2 regions of the Gordonia sesuvii genome follow, and region 2 is predicted to be linked to the other one. Evidence: predicted binding sites of a transcription regulator. Region 2 holds the regulator's gene; the other holds the start of a gene.
What was found. The regulator LexA, encoded in region 2, represses DNA repair genes until DNA is damaged. The targets are predictions, from matches to a motif close to CGAACANNTGTTCG.
Positions count from the first base shown of each region.

Region 1: the regulator LexA is predicted to act here: its motif matches at 869-882, upstream of VZC37_RS19930 (HNH endonuclease signature motif containing protein).

Region 1 covers NZ_JAZDUF010000007.1:6,580-18,086, forward strand. The annotation lists gene VZC37_RS19925 (glutamate-5-semialdehyde dehydrogenase) at 1-761, opposite strand, end outside; gene VZC37_RS19930 (HNH endonuclease signature motif containing protein) at 1,005-2,264, shown strand; gene VZC37_RS19935 (MFS transporter) at 2,319-3,512, shown strand; gene VZC37_RS19940 (heme-binding protein) at 3,535-4,548, opposite strand; gene VZC37_RS19945 (HNH endonuclease family protein) at 4,657-5,346, opposite strand; gene recG (ATP-dependent DNA helicase RecG) at 5,414-7,666, opposite strand; gene VZC37_RS19955 (DAK2 domain-containing protein) at 7,666-9,333, opposite strand; gene rpmB (50S ribosomal protein L28) at 9,580-9,771, shown strand; gene VZC37_RS19965 (enoyl-CoA hydratase/isomerase family protein) at 9,896-10,708, shown strand; gene VZC37_RS19970 (uracil-DNA glycosylase) at 10,890-11,507, opposite strand, start outside.
Region 2 covers NZ_JAZDUF010000002.1:594,168-605,674, reverse strand. The annotation lists gene dapF (diaminopimelate epimerase) at 1-451, shown strand, start outside; gene hflX (GTPase HflX) at 528-2,012, shown strand; gene VZC37_RS09465 (HPr family phosphocarrier protein) at 2,237-2,497, opposite strand; gene VZC37_RS09460 (PTS fructose transporter subunit IIABC) at 2,550-4,640, opposite strand; gene VZC37_RS09455 (1-phosphofructokinase family hexose kinase) at 4,694-5,719, opposite strand; gene VZC37_RS09450 (DeoR/GlpR family DNA-binding transcription regulator) at 5,778-6,548, opposite strand; gene ptsP (phosphoenolpyruvate--protein phosphotransferase) at 6,720-8,390, shown strand; gene lexA (transcriptional repressor LexA) at 8,406-9,173, opposite strand; gene VZC37_RS09435 (LysM peptidoglycan-binding domain-containing protein) at 9,461-10,102, shown strand; gene nrdR (transcriptional regulator NrdR) at 10,206-10,688, shown strand; gene hrpA (ATP-dependent RNA helicase HrpA) at 10,710-11,507, opposite strand, start outside.

The DNA.
Region 1 (11,507 bases), on a different contig from region 2:
ACATCCAGGTCGGCGAGCGCGTGGACGTAGACGTGGCAGTTTCCGGTGCCCGTCTCGATGGTCGGGACCGTGGCGCCCGCGACGACGGCGTTGATCAGGCCCGCACCGCCGCGCGGGATCACGACATCGACGAGGCCTCTGGCCCGGATCAGGGCGGTGACGCTCGAGCGATCCGCACTCGGCAGCAGCGCCACCGCGTCGGCATTGACGCCCTTGTCGCGCAACACCTCACGCAGAATCCTTACGAGTTCCGCGTTCGAGTCGGCAGCCGACGACGACCCACGCAACAGGACGGCGTTACCCGACTTGAACGCGATGCCGAAGGCGTCGACGGTGACGTTGGGTCGGGCCTCGTACACCATCCCGACAACTCCGAGTGGTACCCGCACCTGTCGCAGTTCCATGCCGTTCGGCAGGGTCTTGCCGGACACCACGGTGCCGATCGGATCGGGCAGCACCGCCACCTGCCGCAGGCCTTCGGCGATACCGGTGATGCGCTCGGGCGTCAGGCGCAGGCGATCGATCAGACTCGCCTCGGTGTCGTCGTTGTCGGCGCGGGTCACGTCGGTCGCGTTGGCGGCGAGGATGCTGTCCTCGGCGGCCTCGATGGCATCGGCCGCGGCGAGCAGGACCTCGTTCTTCGCCGCTGTCGTCATCCCGCCCAGAACGCGCGACGCCGTCCGCGCGGCCTTCGCCAGGTCGGTGACAACCTGCTCGACATCGGTCGCGACCACGCCGGAATCGGCGGTGGGTGCACTCATGGAATCCTCGACTTCGCCTGCGGAATCATGTCGTCCACCAGAGTAGCGGTGCGTCCGGACGCCACCCAATCCCGACGGTTGCGGGCGCCGGCCAGACCGCGTACATTAGAACATACGTTCGATGCACGATGGTTCGGGGGGATCAGCATGACGGCAACTCTGCCCGCACGGCCTGCTGCCGCCGACCTGCATTCGGACATGTCCACCGACGACCTGCGATTGTTCGTCGACGCGCTGGCCGCGATGACTGTCGGCGAATCCGAAGCCGATGCGATGTCTCGTCTGACCGTTCTGGAGGAACTGAAATCGGCCTGCGCTGCGGCCCAGGTGCGGGAGACCGCGCGGGTCATCGAACTCCGGGCAGCCGACGAGGACCTCCGGAACGTCCCGATGAAGCGCCGAGGCCGTGGTCTGTCCGCGGAGATCGGCTTGGCGCGCAAGGCCTCACCCCGCAAAGGCGCGCAGTTCCTCGGATTCGCCCGTGCCCTCGCCGACGAGATGCCGCACACGATGCGGGCACTGACGTCCGGTGAGCTGACCGAATGGCGCGCGACCATCCTGGTCCGCGAGACCGCATATCTCACCCGGGAGACCCGCGAGGAGATGGACCGGCGAATCTGTGCTGACAGCTCCACTCTCGACGGGGTCAGCGATCGCGCACTCGACGCATTGGCCAAGAAGCACGCCTATGAACTCGACCCCCACGCGGTGGTCGCACGATCGGCGCGCGCAGAGAAGGACCGTCGGGTCGGTGTCCGGCCGGCACCGGACCTGATGACAACGCTGTCGGCGCTGCTTCCGATGAAACAGGGGGTCGCAGTCTATGCCTCGCTCAAGCAGCACGCTGATTCGATCGTCGGTGCCGATGACCGCACCCACCCGCAGATCATGGCCGACACCCTCGTCGAGCGCGTGACAGGCCAGTCGTCGGCGGAGAAGGTGCCGGTCGCGGTCAACGTCGTGATGTCGGAACGCACACTGCTCACCGACAGCGACGAGGCCGCCGAGATCCCCGGATTCGGCCCCATCCCGGGCCATCTTGCGCGGCAGATGATCGCCGACGGCACCGCCGACGACAACGAGACCCTGTCAACGATCCGACGACTCTTCGCGAGGCCCGCCGACGGGACACTGGTGTCCATGGACGCTCGCTCACGGACGTTCCCGAAGTCCCTGGCGCATTTCGTCGCGATGCGTGACCGATGTTGCCGCACACCGTATTGCGGCGCTCCGATCGCCGAGATCGATCACGCGCATCCGCATCGCGACGGCGGTGCGACCACCGGGGTCAACGGTGACGGAGCCTGCCGGACGCACAACAGGGCGAAAGATGCCGACGGTTGGCGGTATGCGGTGATCGATGCGCCAGGTGGGCATCGCATCGAGATCCAGACACCCACCGGTGCCGTGCACGAATCGGTCGCACCACCCGCGATCGGCCATGTGCCGGACACTGTCAGCGTCGTAGAAACCCGGCTACGCGCGATGCTCAACGCGGCCTGAACAGCCGCCGGCCGTATTTGACGCGACAGCCGCCCGGCACCGACGCTGGTCCACATGACAACGCGCAGCACCGAGAATGCCGGCGACGGTGCTGCCCGACAGTCCCGACCGCCAACGCTGGCGGCCCTGTTGATCGCGACGTTCCTGGCCTTCGTCAACTACGCCGCGCTCCTACCGGTGGTACCGATGTGGGCGGCCGACGGTGGTGCCGGCAGCGTCGTGGTGGGATCGGTGACCGGCGCGATGATGACGGCCACCGTCCTCACCCAACTGTCGATGCCGTGGCTGTTCCGCCATCTTTCACTGCGCACGATGGTGGTGGCCGGTTCGGCACTTCTCGGTGCGCCCACCCCGCTGTACGCGTTGTCGGCGGAGACGTCCGCGATCCTGGCCATCACCGTGGTTCGTGGTGTCGGGTTCGCATTCGTCGTGATCGCGGGCGCAATCGTTGCCGCCGAGATCGCCGGCCCCGGCAAACTGTCCTCGTATTCCGCCTACTACGGCGCGGCCGCAGCGCTGCCGAATGTCGGTGCGCTGGCCGGGGGTGTGTGGGCCGCAGACGTCTTCGGCTACACCGCGGTCTTCGCCGTCTCCGGCGCAGCAAGCCTCTGCGGCGCGGTCGTGGCCTGTTGGCTGCCCGGGCGGTTACACGGACGATTCGCAGTACCCTCCTCCGGAGATGTGCGCCCGATCGCGATCCCCATCATCGTGTTCCTGATGATCGCCGGCGCATTCGGGGCCGCGACGACGTTCCTTCCCCTCGCCGGACCGCCGGCAGCGACGGTCGCGTTCGCACTCCTCGCCGCCTCGGCGGCATTGGTTGCCGGTCGACTGCTCGCCGGCTTCGTCGGTGACCGGCGCGGCGCCGGGCGACTGCTGGTGCCGTCGGCCCTCATCGGTGCGCTCGGCTGCCTTCTCATCTCCGTATCGCTGGACGGGCCGACCTGGCTACTCGTCCTCGGCGCAGGCCTCCTCGGTCTCGGTTTCGGCTCCAGCCAGAACGACTCGTTCGTCCTGACCATGCAGCGGCTCGGTACCGGCCGCAGCGGGACGGCGAGCATCATCTGGAACATCGCCTACGACGGGGGCCTCGGACTCGGCGCAGTCGGATTCGGTTGGTTTGTCGGCACGTTGGGATACGCCGGTGCGTTCATCGCCATGTGCTCGGCGATCGTCGCGGTGGCCCTCCTCTGTGCGCGATTCGTCTCCGCCCAACGCCGTCGTCCTCCTGCCGAGGGCGATACCTGACCGTGGATCTCGGCAGGCTTTCTCAGTGCCGCATGAACTCCACGGCCGGCGAGCTCGACGAGGTGTCGTCGCTGATCTTCTCCATGGTGTTGAAACTGATGTGCGGCCACTTGATGAGTCCCGGTCCGCCGTCGCGACGTTCGAAGAAGTCGAGCATGACCACCTGCATGTATTGGAGACGCCACTTGATCGTGCCGTTGTCGTCGACCTTCTGAATCCAGAACGTCGACTTCATCTCGGTCGCGTTCGCCTGGGCGACGATGAAGGGGATGTTGGAGATCCCGCCGGTGGCCGTTGTGGTGTCGAGTTCGATGGTGGTCGTCTCGATGATGTTCACTCCGTTGTTCGCGTCGGCCAGCAGCCCCGAGGAGTCGAGCGGATCGAAGATGCCTTGGAAGTGGCTGTCGACGAAGTGTTTGTACGGCGCGAGATAGGGCGAGTCCAGGTCGTCGTCCACCCCGATCGGCAGGGCGTTCACCGGGTCGATCCGCGGCGGCCCGGGCGTGGTCTCGGCGTTGCCCAGCGCCAGCACCGAATCACCGTGCGGCACGGTCGCCAGGCGACCGATGGTGGGTCCACCGTTCGTCTGATCCTGCATGAACAGGAACAGACCCGGCTCGTGGTGGATACCGGCGTTGGGGTTGCCTGCGAGCCCGCTCACCGGGAAGTCCGCCGCCGCAATCTGTTTGATCGCCTGCTCGTAATCGAGGGCACCGACTTCCTGATCGGCTTCGACTGTTGTCCCGTTGCGGGAGATCCCCCGATTCGGGACGTTCTTGTCGACGAGGCTGAATTTCAGTACCTCGTTGTACTGGTTCATGAGCACGCGGTAGTTGAAGCCCTCCCCCGGCGGGGTCGCGAACGGCAGCGCGATCAGGTTCCAGCCTCGTCCCACGAGGTTGGGCTCGTTCGCCCACGTTCCGGGTAGCTCGGCGAGCTGCCCGAGGTCGGGGTCACCGGGCCGGGCGATCTCGACAGTGCGCTTGTCGATGTCGGCGATGGAGGACACTGTGGTGGGTTCTTCGATGATGGACATGGGGAGCCTTCCGGCGAGTAGTGGCTGTGGTCTACCGACCATCGCCACATTGCCCGCCGGCCACACGCGTAGCGCACTACCTCATTCTCCTGTGCTCACGGCGTATCACTACCCGCCGCACCGCCGGAGGACGGCTCCCAGGGTGTCGGCCGACCGCGAATCGACCTGCAGCCGATACGACACGGTCACCGCGATGAACTGAATCGCATACTGGCAGTGGAAAGTCCGGTTCGGCGGCAGCCAGCGCGCCGGTTCCTGATCGGACTTGGCCATGTTCGACGCCGCATCCACCGCAACCAGATTCGCCGGGTCATTCGCGAAATTGGCTCGCGCCGCCCACGGCCAGGCCCACGCACCCATGTCCCACGCGTAGGCGAGCGGAACGATGTGATCGATCTGAACCGAGCCGGCACGTCGGTCGCGGCGGAAGACGACGAACTCACCCGTATAGGGGCTACGGAACTCGCCGGACATCACCGCCCGCGGGCACGAATCGATGACCGAGAGCTGCACGTCGATGAGATCTCTTGTCAGGACATCGTTTCGGGTGTCACACCCGTTGGCGCCACCGGCCACCGTCACGGCGTCGGTCCATGCGGTGCCGAACGCCTCACGCTGGTAGTCCGACCGCGGGGCGCGCTCCCCGACCACAGCCACCCGGGCCAACGCGGACATCGCCTGACGCGCCTGCGACGCCACCGCCGGATCACTCGGACCGTCGCGGTCCGCGACGAGCACGCCGGCCGCGACGATCACCGTCGTCGCCACGCTCGGAATGAGCACCAACCACCAGCGCACCGGCCACCCTGCTGTCGACCCCATACCTCTTGGACGTCGCAGGGCCGCTCGGCGTTCCGTTGTCCGGCTACGACTTGTCCAGGTATTTGACCTTGGTGGGCACGAGCACCGCGTCGACGAGATCGGCCAGAGGTCGGTGATCGGCCAGCGGCAGATCCACACCGACGATCTCGTCGGCGAGTTCTCGGGCGTCGGCGATGACGTCGGCGTCCGACAGCAAGGACAGAAAGTGCAGCGACGAGACCCCGCCGGACTGAATCGAACCGAGCACGTCACCTTCTCGACGCTGTTCGAGGTCGATGCGGGCGAGTTCGAACCCATCGGTGGATCCCTCGACAGCCTTCAGCCGTTGCATCGCCTGCGAGACCGGCGGCGCGGTGGACATCAGCAGGCAGAGACCGGGATGACCGCCACGGCCGACACGCCCACGCAGCTGGTGCAGCTGGCTGACCCCGAAGCGATCGGCGTCGACGATGACCATCATCGTGGCATTCGGCACGTCGACGCCCACCTCGATGACGGTGGTGGACACCAGGACATCGATCTCGCCGCGACCGAACGCGTCCATGACTGCATTCTTCTCGTCGGCAGGCAATCGGCCGTGCAGCATCTCGATGCGATGTCCACCGAGGGGTCCGGTCAGCAACTCCTGGTACTGGTCGAGCACCGACACGCTCGTCTGTTCCGGGCCGTCGGCGGCCCGCTTGGACTTCTTGCCGCCGGGGTCATCTCCGATCCGTGAACAGACCACATAGACCTGTCGGCCCTGCGCGATCTCTTCGGCGGCCCGCACCCACGCGCGATCCACCCACGACGCGTTGCGCATCGGGACCACCGACGTCTTGATCGGTTGCCGCCCGCGGGGCAGCTCCGTGAGCACCGAGGTGTCGAGGTCACCGAACACCGTCATCGCCACGGTCCGCGGGATGGGGGTCGCGGTCATCACCAGAAAGTGCGGCATGCCCGAATCTTTTCGCTTGGTGCGCAACGTGTCCCGCTGCTCCACCCCGAACCGGTGTTGTTCGTCGACCACCACCATGCCGAGATCGAAGAAGTCGACGTTCTCCTCGAGCAGCGCGTGGGTGCCCACCACGATGCCGGCTTCACCGGTCACCACGTCGAGCAACGTCTGCCGTCGGCCTGCAGTCTTCATCGACCCGGTGAGCAGGGCGATCTTGGTCGCGCGGTCGGCCGCCGTCAACTCGCCCGCCTGGGCGAGATCGCCCAGCATGGTGGTCATCGTGCGGAAGTGCTGTGCGGCGAGGACTTCGGTGGGCGCCAGCATCGCGCACTGATGTCCGTTGTCGACAACACGCAGCATCGCCAACAGCGAGATGAGTGTCTTACCCGAACCGACCTCGCCCTGCAGCAGACGACTCATCGGGGTGTCACGGCCCAGGTCGTCGGCGATCTCGGCCACCACAGCCTGCTGTCCGTCGGTCAGGGTGAACGGGAGACGCGCGAGCAGGCGGTCCTCGAGCCCGTTCTCGACGTGCGGGCAGGACGGCCCGTTCTCCGTGCGGCCGGCGATCCGTCGCTGCGCCAGCACGGTCTGGATGGCCATCGCTTCGTCGAACTTCAGGCGGGCGCGGGCCGACTCGATGTCGTCGTCGGTGTCGGGGAGGTGGATTCCGCGTAGCGCCGCTTCGGTGCTCACGAGCCCGCGGGTGTCGCGCTGCTCCCGCGTGAGCGCGTCCGGCGGTACCTCTCCACCGGTTTCGACGGCAACCAAGGTGCGCGCGATCGCGGTTCCGATCGTCCACGTCTGGATGTCCTTGGTGGCCGGGTAGATCGGGATGATGGGTCGGTCCATCAGCTCGACACCACCCGAGTTCGCAAACTCCTCGGCCTCGGCGCCCAGCATCTCCGCGAGCATCGCCGACCCGACCACACGATCGATTTCCTGCTCGCCGTCGGGCAGCACCGCCCACTGGGGGTGGGATAGCTGGATCTGCCCTCGGAAGATCTTCACCTTGCCCGCCATCATCACCCGCGCTCCGGGTTTGATCCGGTGTTGGATGAACCGCGCATTGAAGAAGTTGGCCTGGTACGTGTAGCTGTCGTCGGTGACGGTGACCTTCAGGAAGGTCCCCGAGCGTTTCCGCATCGGGACCATCTTCGAGCCGGTGACCCGACCCACGACCGTGAGCCAATCCTCTTCCACCGGGAGGTCGTTTTCGTTGGACAGCTGGCCTTGCCGGACGTAGCGGCGCGGGGCGTACCGCAGCAACTCGCCGACCGTGGATATCCCGAGCGTCTCGATCTTCGAGACGACCTTCGCCTCGAGGACCGCATCGAGCCCGTCGGCCATCGCGACCATTACTCGACACCAACCTGCATCAGCTGGTCGGCCTGGCCGGTCCGGTAGATCGCGAGTTCCACTCCGGCGTAGCTGCGCCGCATCTGTTCGGTCAGCGCGTCGAGCGCCGAGTCGTCGACGCCGGCCCCGGCCATCACGGTGACCATCTCGCCGCCGGTGGCGAGCATCAGGTCGACCAGCGCGGTGGCCGCGCCCGTCTGATCGGGGGCGATCACCAGGACGTCGGAGCCGATCATGCCGAGGACGTCGCCCACCTCACTGGTCCCGGCCAGGGTCATGATGCGGCTGTCGGCACGCACCAGCGAACCCCATCGGGTGCCCGCCGCCGCCTCGGCCATCGCATAGGTGTCGGGGTCGGGCGCCTCGGTGGCGTCGTGGACGGCGAGCGCCGACAGGCACTGCACCATCGACGACGTCGGCAGGAAGACGACCGATCGCTGTGCCGAACGGGTCGCGGCAGTCACCGACACGAGGTCCTGGGAGCTGAGTTTGCCGTTGGCCATCACGACGACGTGCCCGCTGTCGGCGGCCCGGATGGCGTCGGTGAGCACATCCGGGGTCAGTCCGTCGTCGGCCCGCACCACGGCGGCACCCGCCTCGGTGAACAGCTCGTCGGCGCCCTCGCCGGTCACCGCGGCGATCACGGCGCGCTTGTGTCGCGGCGGCGGCTCGGCGGAGTCGGCCTGCGCCCGCAGCGCATCGAGTGCGAAGCAACTGATCCGGACCTCGGAGATCGGGCCGCGGATCACGCCCGCCTCAACCGCCTTGCCCGGGTCGCTGGTGTGCACGTGGACGGAGAACCGCTCACCACCTGATGAGCTGTCACCCACGATCACCACCGAGTCGCCGATGTCGTTCAGGGTTTTGCGCAGCGAACCGACCTCGTCGCCCGCGGCGCCGTCGAGGACATACATGACCTCGAAATCCATGTCGCTGCCGCCGCTGCACGTGTCGTTGTCCTGATGGCCTGGCTCGCCGCCGCCGATGAGGATTCCGCGATACCGACGGCGCCGCTGCGCGACTCCGGTCAACACCGCGACCATCGCGTCGGCCAGCGCGAGGAAGCCGCGACCGCCGGCGTCGACGACACCGGCTTCGGCGAGCTCCGGCAGCTGCTCGGGTGTGTGCTCCAGCGCGTCGGCGCAGTCGTCGGCGACGGCCCGGGCAAGATCACCGGCAGATTCGGACACATGGGCGCCCGCGGTTTCGGCGGCCGTCCGGATGAGGGTAAGGACGGTTCCCTCGCGCGGGTCGCTCACCGCGCGGACCGCGGCGAGCGATCCGAGGCGAAGACCGGCCGACCACAGATGGTTGAAGGTGAGTTGCGACTCGTCCGACATCAGCTCTGCCGCGTCGGCCAGGCCCATCAGCACCTGCGACAGGATGATGCCGGAGTTGCCGCGCGCCTGCGCTACCGCCGCGTCCGCCATGGCGCGGGCGACCACCGCCGTCGAGGCATCCTCTGGCAACGATGCGAGAGCGTCGGCGGCCGCCTGCATGGTGAACAGCATGTTGCTGCCGGTGTCGGAATCGGGGATCGGGAAGACGTTCAGGTCGTTGATCTCGCCGCGCAATGTCGCGAGTCCGTCGACCGCGGTGTGCGCCCAATCCCGCAGGAGGTCCGGGTTCATCGTGCGGATGAGACCACCGTCGAACACCGACTCCATGAAACCCCTTACCGTTGGCAGTGGTGACTGGCAGGGGCGACGGCCCTTCGCCCGCTGTGCTAGAGGTTACTCGGGCGCGACGACAGCCACGGGGTCACCACCGACGGCCCGGATTTGGCCGGGTCGCCATCGGACGGCTATCCTTGCAGGGTTGCCTTGCGACGGTACCCGTCGGCGTCCGCCGTCGAACGCGGAACTCGCAGGCAGAACAACGACCACTTTTCATCAACACAAGGGAGTTCGACGATGGCTGCCGTCTGCGACATCTGCGGCAAGGGACCGGGCTTCGGCAAGTCGGTTTCGCACTCGCACCGGCGCACGAACCGCCGGTGGAACCCGAACATTCAGTCGGTGCGCGTCGAGGTCGCGCCGGGGAACCGCAAGCGCAAGAACGTGTGCACCTCCTGCCTGAAGGCCGGCAAGACCGCTCGCGTCTGACGCGGTGCGGTGATCGGCCGCACCTCCGTCGAACCCGACACCACACCGAACCCGACTCCCCCGAGCAAGCAATCGCTCGGCCCTGGGAGTCGGGTCTTTGTGCGTTGCGGCTAATGTGCAGACCATGACCGCCGATCCTGTCACCGCCCCCGCCGAACTCGTCACCCAGGATGACGCCGTGCTGACCATCAACGTCTCCACGGCCGGCCCCGGAAACCCGCTGTCCGACCCGGCCATGCTGGCCGGCGCCGCCGCGCTACGGGAAGTCGCCCGCGGCGAGCGGGAGGTCGGTGCGATCCTCCTGCGAGGACCCGGTGCCAACTTCTGCGCAGGTGGCAACGTCCGCGACTTCGCCGCCGCGCAGCACCGGCCGACCTTCCTCCGCGAGATCGCCGACTGCTTCCACGCGTTCATCAACGCCCTCCACGAGGCCGACCGGCCGGTCGTTGCCGCGGTCAAGGGTTGGGCTGCGGGCGCCGGGATGAGCATCGTCACTCACGCCGACGTCGCGATCGGCGGGTCCGCCACCAAGATGCGGCCCGCCTACCGCGGGATCGGGCTGTCGCCCGACGGCGGTATGACATGGACGCTTCCTCGCGTCGTCGGCGCCGCGCGTGCACGCCACATCATCCTGACCGACCCCGTCATCGACGCCGAGAAGGCGCTCGCGTGGGGACTGTTGTCCGATGTGGCGGACGACGACGACGTCGAAACCGCGGCCCGGTCGGCCGCGGAGAAGATCGCCGCTGGTCCGTGGCGCGCCGACAGCGCCGCGCGCGAGCTGCTGACCCGATCCGCGACATCCACCCTCGGCGACCAGCTCGCCGTCGAAGCCCAGTCCATCTCGGCGCTGTCGGCGTCCGCGGAGGGCATCGAGGGCGTCGACGCGTTCGTCGCCAAACGCAAACCTGATTTCGCGAAAGCCCGCAAGGGCTGAGCGACCGAAACGCCCTCCCGGTCCCTGAGGAGCCCGCGAACGGAGTGAGCGTGCGTCACGAAGGGCCGCCCTTCGTGACGCTCGCAAGCTCGCTCCTCAGGGACCAGTAGGACGCTCGCAAGCTCGCTCCTCAGGGATCGGGAGACGATCGCTCCTCAGGGAGCGTGGGTCGGGAAAACTCTCAGGAGGGCAGCCGCCAGTCCACGGGCTCTGCGCCCAGATCCTCGAGGGCGTCGTTGGCCCGGCTGAAGGGCCGAGATCCGAAGAACCCGCGGCTCGCGGACAGTGGTGACGGATGGGCCGACTCGATCACCGGCACGTCGGGCAGCCACTGTTTGAGGCCGGCTGCGTCGCGTCCCCACAGGATCGCCACCAGCGGTTCGGCGTTGCGGGCGACGAGTGCCTTGATCGCGCACTCGGTGACCTGTTCCCAGCCTTTGCCGCGATGGGACGCCGGCGCTCCGGGCGACACCGTGAGAACTCTGTTCAACAGCAGGACACCAGATCTCGCCCACGGGGTGAGGTCGCCGTTCGCCGGCATCGGGTACCCGAGATCCTCGCAGTACTCGCGGTAGATGTTGGCCAGCGATCGCGGAATCGGTGAAACCTCCGGTGCCACCGAGAAACTCAGGCCCACCGCGTGGCCGGGTGTCGGGTAAGGATCCTGTCCCACGATGAGCACCCGGACCTCGTCGAACGGATTGGTGAACGCGCGCAATACGTTCTGGCCGGCCGGCAGGTAGCCCCGTCCGGCCGTGTTCTCCTCACGCAGGAACCGGCCCATCGTGGTGATGACCGG
Region 2 (11,507 bases):
GGTGCGCATCGGCGACGACGTCTACCGCGGTCTCATGATCGACGTGGGCAACCCGCATCTGGCCTGCGTGGTTCCCGACCTGACCGCGGCCGACCTGGCGCAGGTTGACTTCACCGACGGGGTGATGCTCGAGGACGACGCCTTCCCCAACGGCGCGAACGTGGAACTGGTCACACCCGCGGGCGAGCCCGACGCGGATGGACGCCTACCGGCCGCGATGCGTGTCTTCGAACGAGGTGTCGGCGAGACCCGCAGCTGCGGCACCGGGCTGGTCGCGGCGGGGGCGGCGGTGCTGGCGTCGCGCGGGGAATCCGCAGGCAGGCTTTGTATCACCGTGCCCGGGGGACGGGTCGAGGTGGGCGTTGGTGCCGACGGCGCCTATCTGCGGGGTCCCTCGCGGCTGGTCGCCGACGGCGAACTGCGGCCGGGCTGGGACAGCATCGACGACTGACGGTCGGCTCACCGGCGTCCGTGCAGGAAAACGGGATGCTGAGCGGTGCTGCGCCGTGAGATCATGAATGTCACCCATGACAGAACCAGCATTCACACCCCACACGTCCGTCCACGACGACGACCTGGCCGATCTGCCCGGCGACCCCGCCGACGGCGGCGACATCCTCGACGGACTGGCCCGCCCGACCACCGGCGAACTCCAGCTCGAAGAACGTGCGTCGCTGCAACGCGTCGCCGGGCTCTCGACCGAACTCACCGACATCACCGAGGTCGAGTACCGGCAGTTGCGCCTGGAGCGCGTCGTCCTGGTCGGAGTCTGGACCGAGGGCTCCGCCGCCCAGGCCCGCGCCAGCATGACCGAACTCGCGGCGCTCGCCGAGACCGCGGGCTCCGAGGTCCTCGATGCCTTGATCCAGCGCCGTTCGCGTCCCGACTCGGCCACCTACATCGGTTCCGGCAAGGCCGACGAACTGCGTGCCGCGGTGCTGGAGACCGGCGCGGACACCGTGATCTGCGACGGTGAACTCACTCCGGCGCAGCTGACCGCCCTGGAGAAGATCGTCAAGGTGAAGGTCATCGACCGGACCGCCCTGATCCTCGACATCTTCGCCCAGCACGCGACGTCGCGGGAGGGCAAGGCGCAGGTGTCCCTGGCGCAGATGGAGTACATGCTGCCCCGACTGCGCGGTTGGGGTGAGTCGATGTCGCGACAGGCGGGCGGCCGTGCCGGCAGCAACGGCGGCGTCGGTCTGCGCGGTCCCGGTGAGACGAAGATCGAGACCGATCGTCGGCGCATCCGTGAACGTATGGCCAAGCTGCGACGCGAGATCCGGTCCATGAAGAAGTCCCGAACCGTCATGCGCGCCGCTCGCGAGCGCAACGCCGTGCCCCGGCTGACGGTCGCCGGCTACACCAACGCCGGCAAGTCGAGCCTGGTCAACGCGATGACCGGCTCGGGAGTGTTGGTGCAGGACGCGCTGTTCGCCACGCTGGACCCGACCACCCGCCGGGCGACGCTCGACGACGGCCGGGCCGTGGTCTTCACCGACACGGTCGGATTCGTCCGGCACCTGCCGACGCAGCTGGTCGAGGCGTTCCGGTCCACCCTCGAGGAGGTCGTCGACGCCGATCTCGTGCTGCACGTCGTGGACGGATCGGATCCGTTCCCGACCGAGCAGATCGCGGCGGTGCGCCGGGTGATCAACGAGGTGGTCGCCGAAGAAGGCGCGGCGCCGCCGCCGGAACTGTTGGTGGTCAACAAGATCGATGCCATCGACGCCCACCGCATGACCGAGCTGAGGGCAGCCCTCGGCGACGCCGTGTTCGTCTCGGCGCGTACCGGCGAAGGTCTCACCGAACTGTTCGACCGCATCCGCGAGTTCGTCGGACGCACCGACGTGGAACTGACCATCGACGTGCCCTACACCCGTGGCGACATCGTGTCTCGGCTGCACGAGGAAGGGGAGATCCTGACCAGTGAGCACACCGCGGACGGCACCACGATGCGGGTGCGGGTCCCGGCGGCGTTCGCCGGTGTCCTGGAGCCCCTGCGAACCTGACCCACGCAACCGCTTTCGGTGATCGAGTAGGGCGAGCCGCCCCAACCGCTGATCGAGTAGACCGGAGCGTTTTCCCGCTGATCGAGTAGACCGGAGCGCTAGCGGAGGTCGTATCGAGATCCCGTTCGGCGACAGGGATCTCGATACGGTCTCGCCTAGCGGCTCGCCCTACTCGATCAGCGGTTGGGGGCGGCTGGAGCTGTTCGATCAGCGGTTCGACTCGGCTAGTCCGCGTCGAGATCCTTCGCGACGAGCGCGGCGATGCTGTCGAGCGTGCCCTGGTCGTCCGCGGTCACCACGACGTTGGTGCCCTTCTCCGCCCCGAGGGTCATGATCATCAGCGCCGAACCGGCGTCGACCGGGTCGCCGCCCTCGAGCGCCAGGGTGACCGTGGCGCCCGAATCCGTGACCGCCTCGGCGATGATCGTCGCGGGCCGGGCGTGCAGACCGACGGCGGACCCGACGGTGACGGTGGTGCTGGGCATGGGATGTCTCCTCTTGTTGTCGTCGTGTTGATCCAGTCTGTCCGAAAGCCGCTCAGGCGGGGACGGTTTCGACATCCGCGAAACCTGCCGCGTGCTGCCGGTTCACGCGCCATTGCTTGGCGGTGATCACGGCGAAGGCACCCAGCGCGGTCCCTGCCGCGAGCGCTACGAGGAACAATACCCAGTTGTTCATCGCGAAGAAGACGAAGATGCCGCCGTGTGGCGCGCGTAGTTCGACGCCGAACGCCATCACGAGTCCGCCGGCCAGGGCCCCGCCGGCCATCATCGAGGGGATGACCCGGAACGGGTCGGTCGCCGCGAACGGGATCGCGCCCTCCGAGATGAACGACGCTCCGAGCAGCCAGGCGGCCTTGCCGTTCTCGCGTTCCGGTTCGGTGAACAACTTCGGTCGCAGAACCGTGGCGAGGGCCATCGCCAGCGGCGGGACCATGCCGGCGCACATGACCGCCGCCATGATCTGCAGTTGCGCGACCCCGCCGATCGCCAGGCCCGTCGTCGCGAACAGGTATGCGGCCTTGTTCACCGGTCCGCCGAGGTCGAAGCACATCATCAGGCCGAGGACGACGCCCAGAACGACGGCCGAACCGCCGGACATGCTGTTGAGACCCTCGGTCATCTGTTCGGTGACCCACGCCAGCGGCTTGCCGAGCAGCATGTACAGCAGGACACCGATCACCAGACTGCCGATCAGCGGGATGATGACCACGGGCTGTAGTCCGCGTGCCCACTGTGGCAACGGGATTCGTGATATCCACAAGCACACGACGCCGGCGATGAGGCCGCCGACCAGGCCACCGATGAAGCTGGCGCCGACGGCCACCGACACCAGGCCGGCGACGAAACCGGGTGCGATGCCGGGGCGGTCGGCGATCGCGAACGAGATGTAGCCGGCGAGGACCGGTACCAGCATGCCCATGGCCAGGGAGCCGACCGCGAACAGCACGGCGCCGATGTACTGCCCGAGGCCGCCGGCCGGTAGATCCCACAGACTGTTGTTGAGCGCGATGAAGGCGCCGTCACTCATCCCGCCCTCGGCGTCGAGGGTGCTGTTCGCGATCTCGTATCCACCCAGGAACGGCAGGAATCCCAGCGCGATGAGCAATCCGCCTGCGGCGACGAACGGGATCATGTAGCTGACGCCGGTCATCAGGGCCTGACGGGTCTGTCCGCCGAGGCCGACGCCCCCGCCGCCGGACGTCGATGCGTCGGTTGTTCCGTCGTCGTCACCGCCGCTGACGACGGTTGCCGACGGATTCTCGGATGCGGCAACGGCTTCGGCGATCATCGTGTCGGGTTCGTTGATCGCCCGTTTGACCCCCGATGCGACCACCGGTTTGCCGCGGAATCGGTCCTTGCCCTTCACTCCGACGTCGGTCGCGAAGATCACCGCGTCGGCATCGGCGATGACCTGCGGATCGAACGGGGTGGTCGCGGACGAACCCTGCGTCTCGACATGAAAGTCGACGTCGGCGCGTTCGGCCGCGTACTTGAGCGCGTCGGCGGCCATGTAGGTGTGTGCGATGCCCGTCGGACAGGCCGTGATCGCCACGATCGAACGACGCTTCGCACCCTGATCCGTCGCCGTCGCCGTCGCCGTCGCACCGGCCGAGCTCGCACCGGCTGCGCCCGCCCCGGCTGCGGCCACGGACCCGGCCTGCTCCGACGGCCGGGGATTGATGGCTTCGTCCACGAGTTGCACGACGCGCTCGTCGGTCTCGGCCTCGCGCAGTGACGCGACGAAGTCGGGCCGGACCAGCGAGCGTGCCAGGGAGCTCAGGAGTTTCATGTGCTCGGATGCCCCGCCTTCGGGCGCGGCGATCAGGAACACGAGGTCGGCGGGACCGTCCGGTGCGCCGAAGTCGACCTTGTGCGACAGTCGCGCCATCGCGAGGCCGGCCTCTGTCACCGACTCGGCCCGGGCGTGCGGGATGGCGATGCCGCCGGGTAGCCCGGTGGCCGATTTCGCCTCACGTTCGAGGGCGCCGCGGGCGAGCACCGCCGCATCGGTCGTGCGGCCGGCGTCGGCGAGCGCGTCGGCGAGGTAGCCGATCACAGCTGCCGGGTCCTCGCCGGCATTCACGTCGAGTCGCACCGTCTGAGGTGTGATGATCTGTTCTGACATCGGGGGTTCCTTCTCGGGGTCTTCCTTGGGGATCGGGGCTTGCGGGGTGCGGGTCAGCCGGCGCGGGGCGACCCGGTGAGTTCGGTGACATGCACGTGGGACAGGTCGAGTTGCTCGGGCGCCGGCGGTCGTGTGCCGGGTAGGGCGGTCGCCGCCGAGCCGTACGCGACTGCGGTGCGCAGACGCTCGGGTTCCGCTGCGCCGCGACTCTCGGCGATCAGATATCCGGTCAGCGCGGCATCTCCGGCGCCTACGGTGCTCCGCGGCACGATGGGGGGCGGGGCCGCGAACCACGAACCGGTCGCCGTGACGAGAAGTGCGCCCGACGCGCCGAGCGTCGCGAGGATCGCCGCGCCGGTCCGCTCCACCAGTTGTCCGGCAGCCTCGATCAGGGGGGCGTGGTCGCCCCGGGCGGTTGCCGCCGACAGCTGTGCCGCGTCGGCGCCGACCGCCTCGGCGAGTTCCTCGTCGTTGGGTTTGAGGAGGTCGACCCGACCGGTGACCGCCGCCGCCAGTGGCGCACCCGAGGTATCCACGGCCACAAGGCATCCCGAGTTGGACAGCGCGTCGACGACGGTGCGGTACCAGTTGGCGGGCAATCCGGGCGGCAATGAACCGCACAAGGCGACCCACCGTGCCCCGCGGGCGTTCTCGAGGACGAGTTCGGCGAGTCGTCGGGCCTGGGCGTCGTCCAGCACGAAGCCGGGGGCGTTGATCTTCGTGGTCGTGCCGTCGGGGTCGGCAACTGTGATGTTCGATCGGACCTCACCGTCGATCGGCAGGGCGAGGTAGGGGAGCGCGACGTCGTCGAGCGCGGTGAGCAGCGGGTCACCGGCTCGCGCCGGCAGGATCGCACGGGTCGGGACCCCCGCAGCGGCGGCCACCCGTGCGACATTGACCCCTTTGCCGCCCGGCTCGGCAAGCGCCGTCCGGGCGCGTTGCACAGCGCCGTGCGTGAGTGGGGTCGACAACTCCAGCGTGCGGTCGAGGCTGGGGTTTGCGGTGACCGTGAGGATCGTCGGGGCCGGGTCGGCATGCGAGGGGGCGGGATCGAGCGGGTCGGGCCGGGATGCGGTCATCGGGTGCCTCTCGTCGGGCCGGTTGTGCAACGGCTGTTGGATGGTGGCTGTCGCGTGGTCATGCGATCACCGTCTCGATCCCCTTGTCGGAGAGCTCCGCGGTGGTCGCCGGGTCGATACCCCGGTCGGTGATCAGCACGTCGATGTCCGTGAGGTCGGCGAAGGACGTCAGGTCCTCGTGCCCGAACTTCGAGGAGTCGGCGAGCACGACGACGCGATCGGCGCTGCGACAGATCGCCGCCTTCACGGCTGCTTCGTCGGGATCCGGGGTGGACAGTCCGTGCGCGGTACTGATCCCGTTGGTTCCCACGAACGCGGTCGAGACACGCAGTCGGGCCAGAGTGTCGACGGTGCCGGCGCCCACCATCGCCTGGGTGAGTCCACGCACTCGGCCGCCGAGGATGTGCAGGTTGTCGCCGTTGAGACCGGCAAGTGCAGCGGCGATCGGGATGCTGTGGGTGACCAGGGTCAGCCGGCGGTCCCGCGGAAATGCAAGGGCCGCCTGATAGGTGGTGGTTCCCGCGTCGAAGAAGACCGAACCACCGGCGTCGGGGAGAAACCGGATCGCGGCGCGTCCGATCGCCAGTTTCTGGTCGGTGTGTGACCTCTGCCGTTCGTCGATGCCCTGCTCGACGGTGACCGGTGTGGCGCCAGGCCGGACGGCGCCGCCGTGGACTCTCTGCACATGTCCGGCGCGCTCCAGGGCGGCGAGATCACGCCGGACGGTCTCACTGGTGACGTCGAACAGCGCAGCCAACTCGGCGACCGAGGCGCGGCCGTCCACGCGGACGCGATCGGCGATGGCCTGCTGTCGTTCCTCGGCGTACACGTGAACCTCACCTGTTGGTTTTCCTGCGTTTGTGGTGTTGATGTATCTGTGTTTACGCCTGTTTATGTTGACAAGTCAAGCGTTTCTTGTAACTTGAATCACAACGGTGACTCTGGGCGGCTGAGACGCATAATTGATGGGTCACGCCCGTCGACCACAGTGAGGATTTCGGTGGAGCACACACACGTACTGAGCGGAACGCCTGTAGTCGCAGGACATGCCTATGCGCCGACCGTGTGGCCCGGTGAACGACCCGTGTACGACCCGGCCACGGCGGCACCGGTCCCCGACGAAGAACGCGAAGTGGAAACCAAACGGTTCACCGACGCCGCGGCGACCGTGGCCGCACGCCTGCGGGAGCGGGCATCTCATGCATCCGGCGCTGCGGCCGAAGTCCTGTCGGCGACTGCCGGTCTGGCCGAGGACCGTGGCTGGGTGGGTGCGGCATCAGGCCTGATCGCCAAGGGGAGCACGGCACCGGCGGCCGCGGTACTGGCCACCGAGCAGTTCGCGGCGATGTTCACCAAGCTCGGAGGTCTGATGGCCGAGCGGGTCACCGATCTCAACGACGTCCGCGACCGGGTCGTCGCCGAACTGCTGGGCGTCCCCGAGCCCGGCGTCCCCGAACCCGACGAGCCGTCGGTCCTGCTCGCCGACGACCTCGCGCCGGCCGACACCGCGGGACTGGACCCGGCAAAGATCACCGCGCTCGTCACCCGGCTGGGCGGGCCCACCAGTCACACGGCGATCATCGCCCGCCAGCTCGGCATCCCTTGTGTGGTGGCGGTGTCGGGCCTGGCCGATGTCCCTGCCGGAACCCCCGTGCTCGTGGACGGGACGGCCGGGACCCTCGAGGTCGAGCCGGATGCCGCCGAGGCGACCGCGCAGGTCGAGGAGAGTCGGCGGATGGCGGCACTCGTCGCGAGTTGGTCCGGGCCCGGGCAGACCGCGGACGGACGGCATGTCAGCGTGCTCGCCAATGTCGCCGACGGAACGTCGGCGCGCACGGCGATGAAGTATCCGGTCGAGGGCGTCGGTCTGTTCCGGACAGAGCTGGCCTTCCTGGATCGCTCGGATGCGCCGTCGGTGGAGGAGCAGACCGGTCTCTACCGTGAGGTTCTCGAGGCGTTTCCCGGGCAGAAGGTCGTCATCCGCACGCTCGACGCCGGCTCCGACAAACCGCTGAAGTTCGTCACGCAACTCGATGAGGCCAACCCGGCGCTCGGCGTCCGCGGTAATCGGATCGCCGGTGAGCATCCGGACATCCGGACGGCCCAGCTGGATGCGATCGCCGCGGCCGCGCAGGGCCGCGAGCCCATTCCGTGGGTCATGGCGCCGATGATCGCCTCCGCCGCGGAGGCCGCCGAGTTCGCCGCGCCCGTCCGGGAGCGCGGCCTGGTCGCCGGGGTGATGGTGGAGGTGCCCGCTGCGGCGATCCTCGCCGAAGCCATTCTCGCGGAAGTGGATTTCGTCTCGATCGGGACCAACGACCTCACGCAGTACACGATGGCGGCGGATCGCATGTCGGCGGAACTCGCGGCGCTGACCGACCCGTGGCAGCCGGCGGTTCTCGCGCTCATCGCGCGGGTGGCCCGAGCGGGCCAGGAGGTCGACAAGCCGGTCGGTGTGTGCGGCGAGGCGGCCGCCGATCCGCTACTCGCTTGTGTCCTCGTCGGACTCGGTGTGACGTCGCTGTCGTCGGCGCCCGCAGCGGCGGCGGCAGTCGGCGCACGATTGGCGCAGACCACCACGGACCAGTGCCGGGCCGCCGCCGACGCGGCGCTGGCCACATCGGACCCGGCGGCCGCGCGGGCGGCAGCGACCGCGGCCCTGGAGAGCTGACCGCCCGGAGCGACCTCAGACGCGGCGCATCACGGTGACGACCTTGCCGAGGATCGCGGCATCGTCGCCGGGGATGGGTTCGAAGAGTTCGTTGTGCGGCATGAGCCAGACGTGACCGTCCTTGCGCTTGAACGTCTTCACCGTCGCCTCGCCGTCGATCATCGCGGCGACGATGTCGCCGTTGTCGGCAACGCTCTGCTGTCGGACGACCACCCAGTCCCCGTCGCAGATCGCCGCGTCGATCATCGACTCGCCGACGACGCGTAGCAGGAACAGCGATCCCTCACCGACCAGTTCGCGGGGGAGGGGGAACACGTCTTCGACGGCCTCTTCGGCGAGGATGGGTCCGCCGGCCGCGATCCGTCCCAGCACCGGGACGAACGTCGGAGTGGGCAGATCATCGTTCTCGGCCGCAGCAGACGAGCCGCCCGGCGGGACGTGCTGGTCGCCGTCCTGGATGTTGACCGCGCGGGGGCGATTGGCATCGCGCTTGAGCAGACCCTTGCGTTCGAGGGTGCGCAGCTGGTGTGCGACCGACGACGTCGACGTGAGACCGACGGCGTCCCCGATCTCGCGGATGCTCGGCGGATAGCCGCGCTCGCGGACCGACGCCCGGATGTACTCCAGGACCCCACGCTGACGCGGGGTGAGGCTCGCTTCCGCGGCCGCGGGGTCGGCAACCGGGTCGGAATCCGACGTTCCGGTTGCCGTGTCGGGTCGATCGATCCCGCGGGCGGCGCCGCGCCGTCCTCCGGATCTGTTTCCACCGGCCCTGTCAGTCATCTGCGTAGTCCTTTCTGTCGAGTGCCCGGCGGTGCCGGGCACTGCGGTTCCGGACGCTTCGGGGCGAACTCCTCGATGCCACCGTTCGATGCCCCCGTTCGATGCCACTGTTCGATTGCACTGTTCGATCCCGCTGATCGAGACCCGGTTGCCGTTCTGTGTCCCGCTGTTTTCTGTGTGCTGCTGTCTTGTTCCTGTCGCCGACAGTAATCGAACATTCGACCTTGTTCAAACATGTGTTCGACGTGTGTCGAGACTTTGTCGGAGTGGCGTGTTAGGTTTCGAACATGCGTTCCATCGAACACGTGATCGATCACGATGTCGATCCCGGTGAGCCGGTGGGGCCCGATCCGTATCCGCACTCGATCAGGAGGACACGTTCGATGAGCACCGCGACGATCAGCACCCCGACCATCAGCACGACAGAACTGATTCAGTCCGCCCGGCCGTCCGGTCGGCAGTCCGTCGGGAACCCGCACCGTGCGGGCCGGGTCGGGGCGCCGGTGACCCGACCACCGCGTGGCGGTGCTCACGCGCCGGTTCGTCCGGCCGATCGGCGACCCGTCGGTCAGTCGGCGCGTCCAGGGGCGTATGTCTCCGGTACCCGTTGTGACGCACCGGTGGTCGACCGGAACGTCATCGCGCGCCGACGTGCCACCGCCGCCTCCGTCCTCGTCGGTGCCGCGCTCGCGCTGGTGGTGTGGGTCGTTGCGATCGTCGGGTCCGACTACGCGGCCTCGGTCGAGCCGGCCCCGGTGGGTACCGAGGTCGTGCATGTCCGGCAAGGCGATTCGCTGAGTTCGATCGCGGACCGGGTCGCCCCGGGTGTGCCGCGGGATGCGGTCATCGCGCAGATCGTCGAGCGCAACGATCTGCCGGGTTCGGGCCTGCGTGTGGGTCAGGCGTTGATCGCCCCCGCGTACCGCTGAGACCCGGACGGTATCCTCGATGGCACAGGGTCCGGCCGGGAACCGGCACGGCGCGGCGGGTGTCCGGTGCGCCGGTGTGTCCCGAGATGTGCGTGAGGACGACATGCGCTGCCCGTTTTGCAGGTACGAAGACACCAAGGTCATCGACTCGCGTGTCGCCGACGAGGGGCAGGCGATCCGACGGCGCCGGTCGTGCGCGAGCTGTGGTCGCCGATTCTCGACGGTCGAGAGCGCGGTGCTGTCGGTGGTGAAGCGCAACGGCGTCACCGAGCCGTTCAGTCGCGAGAAGGTGATGCGCGGTGTCCGACGTGCCTGTCAGGGCCGAGACGTCGCCGAGGATGCGCTCGCACAGCTAGCGCAGCAGGTCGAGGACGCGGTCCGGGCATCGGGATCTGCCGAGATCCCCAGCAACGAGGTGGGGCTCGCCATCCTCGGACCACTGCGGGACCTCGACGAGGTCGCCTATCTCCGTTTCGCGTCGGTGTACCGGTCGTTCGACTCGCTCGAGGATTTCCAGCGTGAGATCGATGATCTACAAGGCGATCTCACGCACCAGAAGACGTCGCGGGCCTCGGTGACCGAATAGTCACGAGACCGCCGGCGCGGCTCATCTGAACGCGTCCAGTGCCCGGATGGCGCGTTTCTCCGAGATCGGCCGTGCGGTGCCGAGGCGCTGTGCGAACAGTCCGACCCGCAACTCCTCGACCAGCCAGTGGGCGTGCTCGTCGAGCGCGGCCCGACGTCCGGGCGGAATCTGTGCGCCGCGCTGGTTCCAGTGCGCGACGACGCGGTCTACGGCGGCCAGGCCGTCCCGGTCGCGTGCAGCGGCGGCGGGGAGCTCGGTGAGACGTTCGATCGCCGCGTCCAGATACCGGGGAACATGAACCAGGTGATCACGGGAGGTGGCCGCGACGAAGCCGTCGAAGACGAGGTTCTCGAGCTGGTCGGCAACGTCATCGGCGGCAACGGATCCGCTCAGTCGATCGATCTGTGCCCGCAGGGGTGCCACGCGCCGGAGCGCATCGGTGGCGAGCACGAAGTAGTCAGGCGCCGCGTCGCTCACCGCAGGTCGCAATTCGTCGCGGAGACGATCGAAGTCGTCGGCGGACCGGATGCGTTCGAGACGATCGGTGGCGGCGACGTCGCGGATCGCGCGTCGGGTGCAGTCGGCGACCAGGTCGTCCGGACGCCGATACGGGCTCTGGCTCAGCGCGAGTCGGCCGGGCGCGTCGAGCGTTGCGGTGATCTTGCGCGACAAGCCGGGAAGTGCGTTGTCCAGGAGTACCCCCACCGCCTCGGCGTGCCGTCGGTTGCGCTCGGCGGCGGTGGCGACGTCGGTGCGGATCACCCCGATCGGGTGGCCGTCGCCGTTGCGTGCAACCTCCAGTCCGGTGTGGCGCGTGAC